DNA from 4 places in the Shewanella halotolerans genome. Region 4 is predicted to be linked to each of the others. Evidence: predicted binding sites of a transcription regulator. Region 4 holds the regulator's gene; each other region holds the start of a gene.
What was found. The regulator sigma-54, encoded in region 4, starts transcription at its own class of promoters, with help from an activator protein. The targets are predictions, from matches to a motif close to GTTGGCACGNNNNTNGNNT.
Positions count from the first base shown of each region.

Region 1 (2,201 bases), 1.4 Mb from region 4:
TCATCCTTCACCGGCGCGCTGGCACCATAGGCCTTGGCATCCAGACGGGCCTCATCTACGCCTCTGGATACCAGGTAGCTTCTCACCTCGGCTACGCGCTGCTCGGACAGGGCCTGGTTGTAACTGCTGTCGCCGCGGCGATCGGCGTAGCCGGTGAGATCTAATTTCAGCTGCGGCGAGATCGCCATGGCATCGGCCACCTCGTTGAGCTGGCTCTGAAAGTGCGGCTCGACGGTAGATGAGCCCGTCTTAAACTGGACGTTGAGCCCCAGGGCCAGCTCTTCTAAACGGGTGCCCTGATGCTGTCTAAGCTGTGCCAGTTCCACCTTGGCCTCTTGATACTCCTGCTGCACCGTCAGCAGCGCCTCATTTTGCTGCTTGAGCGCCATCATACGGCTCTCCTGTTCGGCTAACGTGGCCTGCTGCTGTTTGATCTCGCTGTCGTTGGCCACCGTCTGGCCTATCATGCCGCCGGTGAAGGCGCCGATAATCGCCCCCACAGGGCCGGCAACCACGGCGCCCAGCACTATGCCAGAGCCCACACCGATAAGCGCCTCTTCATCGGCCGAGCTGTTACTTGTACTTTGAGTCGCTTGAGTTGCGGGGGCAGCGAAAGCCATTGAGCTGCCAAATAACGAAACACTGATTAATGCGGCAATGATCTGCTTCTTCATGGGAAAATCCTCAAGTTGACATGGATTGGTGAATAAGAACCCTGTGGTTCCTGTCGATGAGGTCATTAAACCTGAGTGAAATGGCAAGTCCGGGGTGCAAAAATGACGATGCGCAGACCAAATGTGGCAAGAAAATGGCTTTTACCCCGAGCCACTTTTCTCCCGAATATTTTGCTGTATAGTCACACTCCAGAAACCCTAAGCTGTAATGGATGGATCATGAAGCGTATTGCAATAGTGGAAGATGAGGCGGCTATCCGCGAAAACTACAAAGAGGTGCTGCAGCAGCAAGGCTACTTTGTGCAGGCGTACGCCAACCGCCCCAGCGCCATGGAGGCCTTCAACACGCGTCTGCCTGACTTAGCAATCATCGACATCGGCCTGGAAGATGAGATAGATGGTGGCTTTACCCTATGCCAGTCACTCAGAGCCATGTCGAACACCCTGCCTATCATCTTTCTGACCGCCAGAGACAGTGACTTCGACACCGTCTGCGGCCTGAGGCTGGGCGCCGACGACTATCTGAGCAAGGATGTCAGCTTCCCCCACCTGATCGCCCGCCTCGCGGCGCTATTTCGACGCTCGGACATCCAAAATGGCGCCAATCCGCAAGATGGCATGATAGAGCACGGCAACCTGACCATAGATGTCAACCGCATCCAGGTCTACTGGAAGCAGCAGCCTATCGAGCTGACGGTCACCGAGTTTTGGATGGTGCACGCCCTGGCCAAACGCCCCGGTCATGTGCGTAGCCGTCAGGCGCTGATGCAGGACGCCAAGATCTATGTAGATGACAGCACCATCACCTCCCACGTGAAGCGGATCCGTAAGAAATTTATCAGCCAGGATCCAGAATTCGATTGCATCGATACCGTCTACGGCATGGGTTACCGCTGGGATACCCAAGACTAAGCATGTTTAATCTGCCCATCGGCCTGCGCACTAAGGTCGCCGTACTCTCACTGTTCCTGCTCTGCCTGCCCTGGCTTGGCTATCAATATGTGTGGGAGATGGAGAAATACCTGCGTCACGGCCAGGAAAAGACCCTGGAAGGCACCACCCAGGCCCTGGCCACCGCCCTGCATGAACGTCCCAAGCTGTTCGACAAGCAGGCGAGCTTCTTGTCACAGGTGAAGAAGGGGCGGGATCTCTACGCCTATCCCTTAACCGGCCCTATCCATCTGGATGGCAAGCTGGGCGAATGGGCCTCTAACCGCCACCGCGCGGTGACCTATGGCGCCGATCACCAGCTATTCAAGGCAGATGACGGCAAGCCACTCAATATCAGTTTCACCCATATGGTGGGCAAGTATGCCGGCTACCTCTATGGCTATTTCGAGGTGACAGATCCTAAAGTGATCTACCGCGGCACCAACAGCCTGCGCATCGACAACAATGATCACTTGGCCATCGCCACCCTGGCGCCCGACGGCCAGTTCCGCCGTTATATCGTCGCCACCATACGCGACGGCTGGATCAGCGCCTTCGAGCTGCCTGCCGATCCCCGCAAGTCCCAGCCCGTCACCC
Region 1 is NZ_CP080417.1:2,537,509-2,539,709, forward strand. It holds gene pdsO (sortase-associated OmpA-like protein PdsO) at 1-674, opposite strand, end outside; gene pdsR (proteobacterial dedicated sortase system response regulator) at 894-1,586, shown strand; gene pdsS (proteobacterial dedicated sortase system histidine kinase) at 1,589-2,201, shown strand, end outside.
Region 1: the regulator sigma-54 is predicted to act here: its motif matches at 797-815, upstream of pdsR (proteobacterial dedicated sortase system response regulator).

Region 2 (2,201 bases), 940 kb from region 4:
CTCAGGGTGTTGCAAGAGCGAGAAGTCGAGCGACTCGGCGGCCGTAAGACGATCAAACTCGATGTGCGAGTGCTGGCCACCTCTAACCGAGATCTTAAGGCGATGGCGACCAAAGGCGATTTTAGGGAAGACCTCTATTACCGCATCAATGTGTTCCCGCTGACCTGGCCGGCGCTGCATCAACGCCCGGCGGATATCTTGCCGCTGGCGAGGCACCTAGTGTTGCGTCATGCCAAGGCTGCCGGTTTAGCCGTGGCGCCAAGCCTGGACGATCAGGCAAGCAGGCGTCTATTGGGACACAGGTGGCCGGGTAACGTGCGAGAGCTGGATAACGTGGTTCAGCGCGCCCTGATCTTACAGACAGGCGACACCATCTGCGCCAAGGATATCGTTATCGATACTCAGGATGTGATGCTGGAACCTATCTTTGAGAGTGAAAAGGTAGCCGAGCCTGAGGGGCTGGGGGATGAGCTCAAGGCACAGGAACATGTGATCATCCTAGAGACCCTTAATCAGTGCAACGGCAGTCGCAAGCAGGTGGCCGAAAAGCTGGGTATCAGCGCCCGAACCCTGAGATATAAGATGGCGCGTATGCGCGACATGGGTATTCAGATCCCTGCCTGATAGGCGTAGCCGTTTTGGTCGTTCTGCGTTAGTGAAGGAAGCAAACCGCCGCTTTAGCGTCTCCACCGCCCATTTGAACATTTCGAAGCCGACACCCAATCTGGGTTTGTCGGCTTTTTCTATTTTTGGCAAACATATTGCATTGGTCTGAATAAGAATAGATTTCGTCAATTTCACGACGATAGCGGAGGCCAAGATGCAGATAGGTGCCAATTCATTACTGCAAGAGATGCAGACACTCACGGGCGAAATAAAGCCTAATGGGATCACACCTAATATCACCCAGCAGGTGGCGAACACCAGTGGTAGCGACTTTGGCAGCCTCTTGTCTGAAGCTGTGGGCAATGTAAATGCGCTGCAGGCCACCTCATCCTCGCTGCAGACACGTCTGGATATGGGCGACACCCGGGTGACACTGTCAGATACCGTGATCGCCAGAGAGAAGGCCAGCGTGGCATTCGAGGCCACCGTTCAGGTGCGCAACAAGCTGGTGGAAGCCTATAAAGAGATCATGAGTATGCCTGTCTAGGCATGGACTCCCTAAAGATTAAGAAAGATAACGGCAGGTATTTATCGTGAGCACAGATATGGTAGTCGGAACTGGCGCTGGCACAACACAGGATATGTTGGCAGGCGGCGTACAAGAAGAACATAAGCCGAGCGGCGGAATGTTTGGCGGTGTCGACATGCTCAGACAGATCACCATGATCCTGGCGCTGGCTATCTGTCTGGCGTTGGCCGTCTTCGTCATGTTGTGGGCCCAGGAGCCCGAATACCGTCCTCTGGGTAAGATGGATACCCAGGAGATGGTGCAGGTTCTGGATGTGCTGGACAAGAACAAGGTCAACTATCAGATCGATGTCGACGTGCTCAAGGTGCCGGAAGATCAGTACCAAGACGTCAAGATGATGCTGAGCCGCGCCGGTATCGATAACTCGCCTAACCGTGATGACTACCTCTCTAAAGACAGCGGCTTTGGCGTGAGCCAGCGCATGGAGGCCGCCAGACTCAAGAACAGTCAGGAGCAAAATCTGGCGCGCACCATCGAAGAGTTAAAGAGCGTCAGCCGAGCCAAGGTGATCCTGGCCATTCCTAAAGAGAATGTATTTGCCCGCAATCGCTCTAAGCCCAGCGCGACCGTGGTGGTTAATACCCGTCGTGGTGGTCTGGGTCAGGAGGAGGTCGATTCCATCGTAGATATCGTTGCCTCGGCGGTGCACGGTCTCGAGCCGACTCGGGTTACCGTCACCGATGCTAACGGTCGCCTGCTAAACTCAGGCAGCCAAACCGCAGGCTCGGCCAGAGCCAGACGCGAGCTCGAGCTGGTGCAGCAGAAAGAAGCCGAATACCGCAGCAAGATTGAATCGATTCTGATGCCGATTCTGGGACCGGAGAACTTTACCGCCCAGGTCGACGTGAACATGGACTTCACCTCGGTCGAGCAGACCGCCAAGCGTTATAACCCGGATCTGCCCGCGGTGCGTAGCGAGATGACGGTTGAGAATAACTCTACCGGTGCCAGCACTGGCGGCATCGCCGGCGCGCTGAGCAACCAGCCGCCGATGGAAGCCAATATT
Region 2 is NZ_CP080417.1:3,047,360-3,049,560, reverse strand. It holds gene K0H81_RS13235 (sigma-54-dependent transcriptional regulator) at 1-624, shown strand, start outside; gene fliE (flagellar hook-basal body complex protein FliE) at 821-1,153, shown strand; gene fliF (flagellar basal-body MS-ring/collar protein FliF) at 1,212-2,201, shown strand, end outside.
Region 2: the regulator sigma-54 is predicted to act here: its motif matches at 749-767, upstream of fliE (flagellar hook-basal body complex protein FliE).

Region 3 (2,201 bases), 2.1 Mb from region 4:
GCCTGGAGGATTTTATCGCCTCTCTTCGCCCGCGAGTCTGCCCGCCGCAGAAACCGGTCGAAGTCGCTATGCCCGAGACAGATCATCCCGGGATTTGGCAGCGACTCAAGACCATGTGGCGGCACCTGCGCGCAGGGAGATAGTCGGCGTGTTAAAAGATAATTAGCTCGCGAGAAGAGAGTGAGCGCGAACAGCCATTAGAGGTGATCCCAGGAGATGTTGGAGACGATGCGGCAGTTGTCGCACCTGAAATGGAACAGGTCCAGCAAAGGGGTTTCCAATAGCCAGTGGCTGTTACCGCAGCGTGGACAGGGCCTTTGCTGCTCGGCGGCCAGGCTCTCGCCGCCCACGCGGTAGAGATAGTAGTAGGTGGGGATCTTAGTGAGGTATTCGATGCGTCCACGCAGATCCCAGCCACGGCGAAACAGATCGCTGTCACACTGGCTCAATTCATCTAAGGCGGCGAACTCCGCCTTGGTGGCCGCCGCCATCTGCAGCTCATCGCAGGCCTGCCATTCGGTTTGCCACTTGATCACCCGCTTGTGATCGCCGTTGGAGGTTGCGGGGATCTGATACAGGGGAATGGGCTGCAGGGTATCGCCGTTTCGTAGCGGCGAGCACATGTGCACATAGCTGGTGTAGAGCAGTTGCCAGCTGGGGGGCTCTGTGCTGCTGACTTCAGAGTTGATGTCCTGGCCGATATATTTTTCCCTCGGATGTAGCAGCTTGGCCTGGGTGAGTTCCTCGAGGGCATAATTGACCCAGGGGCTGTTGAAACGTTTGGCCAAGCTACTCTTTTCTGGCAGCAGCAGGCGCACCCTGAACTCCCCTTCGTTGAAGGCCACGGCAAATTCACGGCCTAGTACCTGGCCATTGGCCCGGTAGGCTTCCAGCAGACCATTAATCGCGCGTTCGGCGGCCGTGATGGTGGTGTTGTCAAAACACTCGAATCTGAGTTCCACCACGTGCATCAGTGAGCGTCCTTGTCGTTCAATTTGGCTTCGAGTTCGCTGATACGCTCAACCAAGGCCTGTTGATTGGCTGTGAGCCTGGCAACCTGCTCAGCCAGCTGGTCCAGCGTCAGCATCGTATCGTCGCTCTGAACGTTTGATGCCGGCGCGGTCGAGGTTACCACTATCGCCGCCTGCTCATCGGCTGACATAGATTTAAAGCGTTGTAATCCTTGAACCAAGATAGGCATGGGAAGCGAGTTGCCCAAACTTGCCTTGATTAATGCCAGGCTGGGAGGCTTACCCGCCAGACTCAATTTACGTGCGGCGACCAGCACCTGTTCGAGTGGACTCATGATTGGTGAAATTCCTTACTTTTTAGCCTGACTGACATACTCTAGAATCTTGTATTGACGCAAGGTATTGAAAAATATAAATATGCCTGTTTGGCATAAGCTTTGCTTTACCTGAATCCAGTTATAATAGATAAACAGGACGTGAAAGTGAAAACAAAATTAATAACAGCATTGGTCTTTGGCGCTACCAGTTTAGTGCTATCTGGGTGTGTATTAAATGTGGGTGAAGGCGACAAGGGCTGGAGCACGGGCAATTCTTGGGAGCGCGTGCAGGAGCAGAATCGTGTGAACCTGTCTAAGTTGTCCTTGGGGATGACGCGCGATCAGGTGATGACACTTATGGGCACCGCCGATTTTAACGAGGCCTATACCAAGCAAGATAAGACGATCAACGTGCTCTACTACCGTACCCAGCGTACGCGTGAAGATGGCACCACCACCAAGGATGAATGCACGCCTATCGTGATCACAGATAACCGCGTTGTGGGTTGGGGGGAGAAGGCCTACCACAACATGTAATGTAATAATCTCTCGCCAAAAGGCAAGCCAACTCGGCTTGCCTTTTTCGTATGAGCCATTCGTGAGTCATTTGTGTTTAAGCCTCGCCTCTAGGAACGAAGCTGGGCATCGAGATGGTCGATCACCTCTGTCCACATGGCATCTTCTGCTAAGGCTTCGGCTAAAAAGTGCCTCTGGGCCTGGGTCCAAAAGGGGGCCTCGGCGATATGGATCTCCGCGGCGATGGAATGCTGCTTGATGAAAGCCTCAACGGCTTCTGGTTCACTCGGCAGGCCGAGTTGGTCAAATAGGGTGGCTAGATCCGGTTGTATGATGTCCATCTTATCCCTCGCTTGTTGATGATGAGGTCCTTCTATTTAGTATGCGATAAATTTAT
Region 3 is NZ_CP080417.1:1,464,149-1,466,349, forward strand. It holds gene syd (SecY-interacting protein) at 1-143, shown strand, start outside; gene K0H81_RS06365 (Zn-ribbon-containing protein) at 198-971, opposite strand; gene K0H81_RS06370 (hypothetical protein) at 971-1,306, opposite strand; gene K0H81_RS06375 (DUF3192 domain-containing protein) at 1,454-1,825, shown strand; gene K0H81_RS06380 (DUF2789 domain-containing protein) at 1,915-2,145, opposite strand.
Region 3: the regulator sigma-54 is predicted to act here: its motif matches at 1,396-1,414, upstream of K0H81_RS06375 (DUF3192 domain-containing protein).

Region 4 (2,201 bases):
AGACGTCTGTGAGAAAGCCTATATCGTCAGCCATGGTAATCTGATCGCCGAGGGCACACCCGCCGAAATCTTAGACAACCAGCAAGTACGAGCAGTGTACTTAGGTGAACAATTCAAGCTATAGTTAATCTTATAATGGGGCCACAGAGGAAAAACCACGCGTTAATTGTGGCCTTAGGAACTATCCGATATATTTGTCCGGCACATATAGCCAGAGCTTTCTCATTTTATAATTAGAAACAAGGGAATAGCAGTACGATGAAAGCGTCACTTCAGCTCAAAATGGGTCAGCATCTCACCATGACGCCCCAGCTACAGCAGGCCATACGTCTGTTGCAGTTGTCGTCATTAGAGTTGCAGCAGGAGATCCAGCAGGCATTAGAATCCAACCCGTTACTGGAGTTGGATGAAGAGCAGGAGAGCGCCAGCATCGAGCTGCAAGACGATAGCGTCAGCGACAGCTTCGACAACAAGTACGACGACAAGATAGAGCTGGATTCGAGCCAGGATAACTCAGGGGTCGAGACCTCAGATGCCCTGACTCAAGATTCCATGCCAGACGAGTTGCCGGTAGATACCACCTGGGATGAGGTCTACACCGCCTCACCAAACTCAAGCTCGGGCGCCATGCGCGACGACGACATGCCTTTTCAGGGCGAGACCAGCGAAGGTCTGTATGAACACCTGGAATGGCAGAAGAACCTGACCCCTTTTTCCGATAACGACCTGGCCATCGCTACCGCCATCATCGACGCTATCGACGAGCGCGGTTACCTCACCCAGACCTGTGAAGATATTCTCGAGGCCATGGGCGACCCTGAGATCGAACTCGACGAGGTCGAGGCGGTGCTCAAACGGGTACAACACTTCGACCCTATTGGCGTGGCGGCCCGCGACCTCAGCGAATGTCTGACGATCCAGCTGGCCCAATACAGTGACGACACGCCGCACATCGCTAACGCCCGCATGCTGATCAAGGAACACCTGGATCTCATCGCCGGACGCGACTTCCGCCTGCTGATGCGCAAGACCAAGCTCAAGGAAGATGAGCTGAGGGATGCCATCGCCCTGATCCAGACCCTGAATCCCCGTCCAGGGCTCGCCATCACCGCCAGCCGCGACGAGTACGTGATCCCAGATGTGACCGTCACCAAGAAGAAGGGACGCTGGGTAGTCGAGCTTAACCCAGACAGCATGCCCAAGATCAACGTCAACCAGCAGTACGCCGCCATGGCCCGCAGCACTAAGAGTCAGGCGGACGGCCAGTTTATTCGCGGCCACCTGCAGGAAGCCAAATGGTTCCTCAAGAGCCTGGAGAGTCGCAACGAGACCCTGCTCAAGGTGACCAACTGTATCGTCGACTTCCAACAAGGCTTCTTCGAATTTGGCGAAGAGGCGATGAAGCCCATGGTACTGAACGACATCGCCGAGGCGGTGGAGATGCATGAATCCACCATCTCACGTGTGACCACGCAAAAATATATGCATACCCCGAGAGGGATCTTCGAGCTTAAATATTTCTTCTCCAGTCACGTCGGTACCGACGATGGCGGAGAGTGCTCTTCAACAGCAATACGTGCCTTCATCAAGAAGCTGGTTGCTGCGGAAAACCAGAAAAAGCCATTGAGCGACAGCAAGATGGCTCAACTCTTGGCCGAACAGGGTATTAAGGTGGCTAGACGCACCATTGCCAAGTATCGCGAGGCAATGCTTATACCGCCCTCGAATCAGCGCAAGAGCTTATAAAACAAACCTGGAAACTGGAGGACTATCTTTATGCAAATAAACCTGACTGGGCACCATATCGAGATCACCCAATCTCTACGAAGCTACATCGAAGAGAAATTCACAAAGCTTGAACGTCATTTCGATCAGATCAATAATGTGCACGTTGTATTAAATGTCGAAAAGTTGCAACAGAAGGTTGAGGCAAAGTTACATCTCCGTGGCGGAGAAGTGTTCGCAACATCCGAACATGCGGACATGTATGCCGCGATAGACTCCCTGATTGACAAACTCGATCGTCAGGTCATTAAACACAAAGAGAAGCTTACTAAACATTAACGATGGAACTGAGTACCATCCTGCGGCCGGAGTGCACCACCTGCGCCACTCCGGGCAGTAAGAAAAAGGTACTGGAGCTTATCAGCGACTTAGCCGCTGTCCAGTACCCCACCCTCTCCTCTCAAGAAATATTTGAA
Region 4 is NZ_CP080417.1:3,986,457-3,988,657, forward strand. It holds gene lptB (LPS export ABC transporter ATP-binding protein) at 1-124, shown strand, start outside; gene K0H81_RS17235 (RNA polymerase factor sigma-54) at 259-1,746, shown strand; gene hpf (ribosome hibernation promoting factor) at 1,777-2,064, shown strand; gene ptsN (PTS IIA-like nitrogen regulatory protein PtsN) at 2,067-2,201, shown strand, end outside.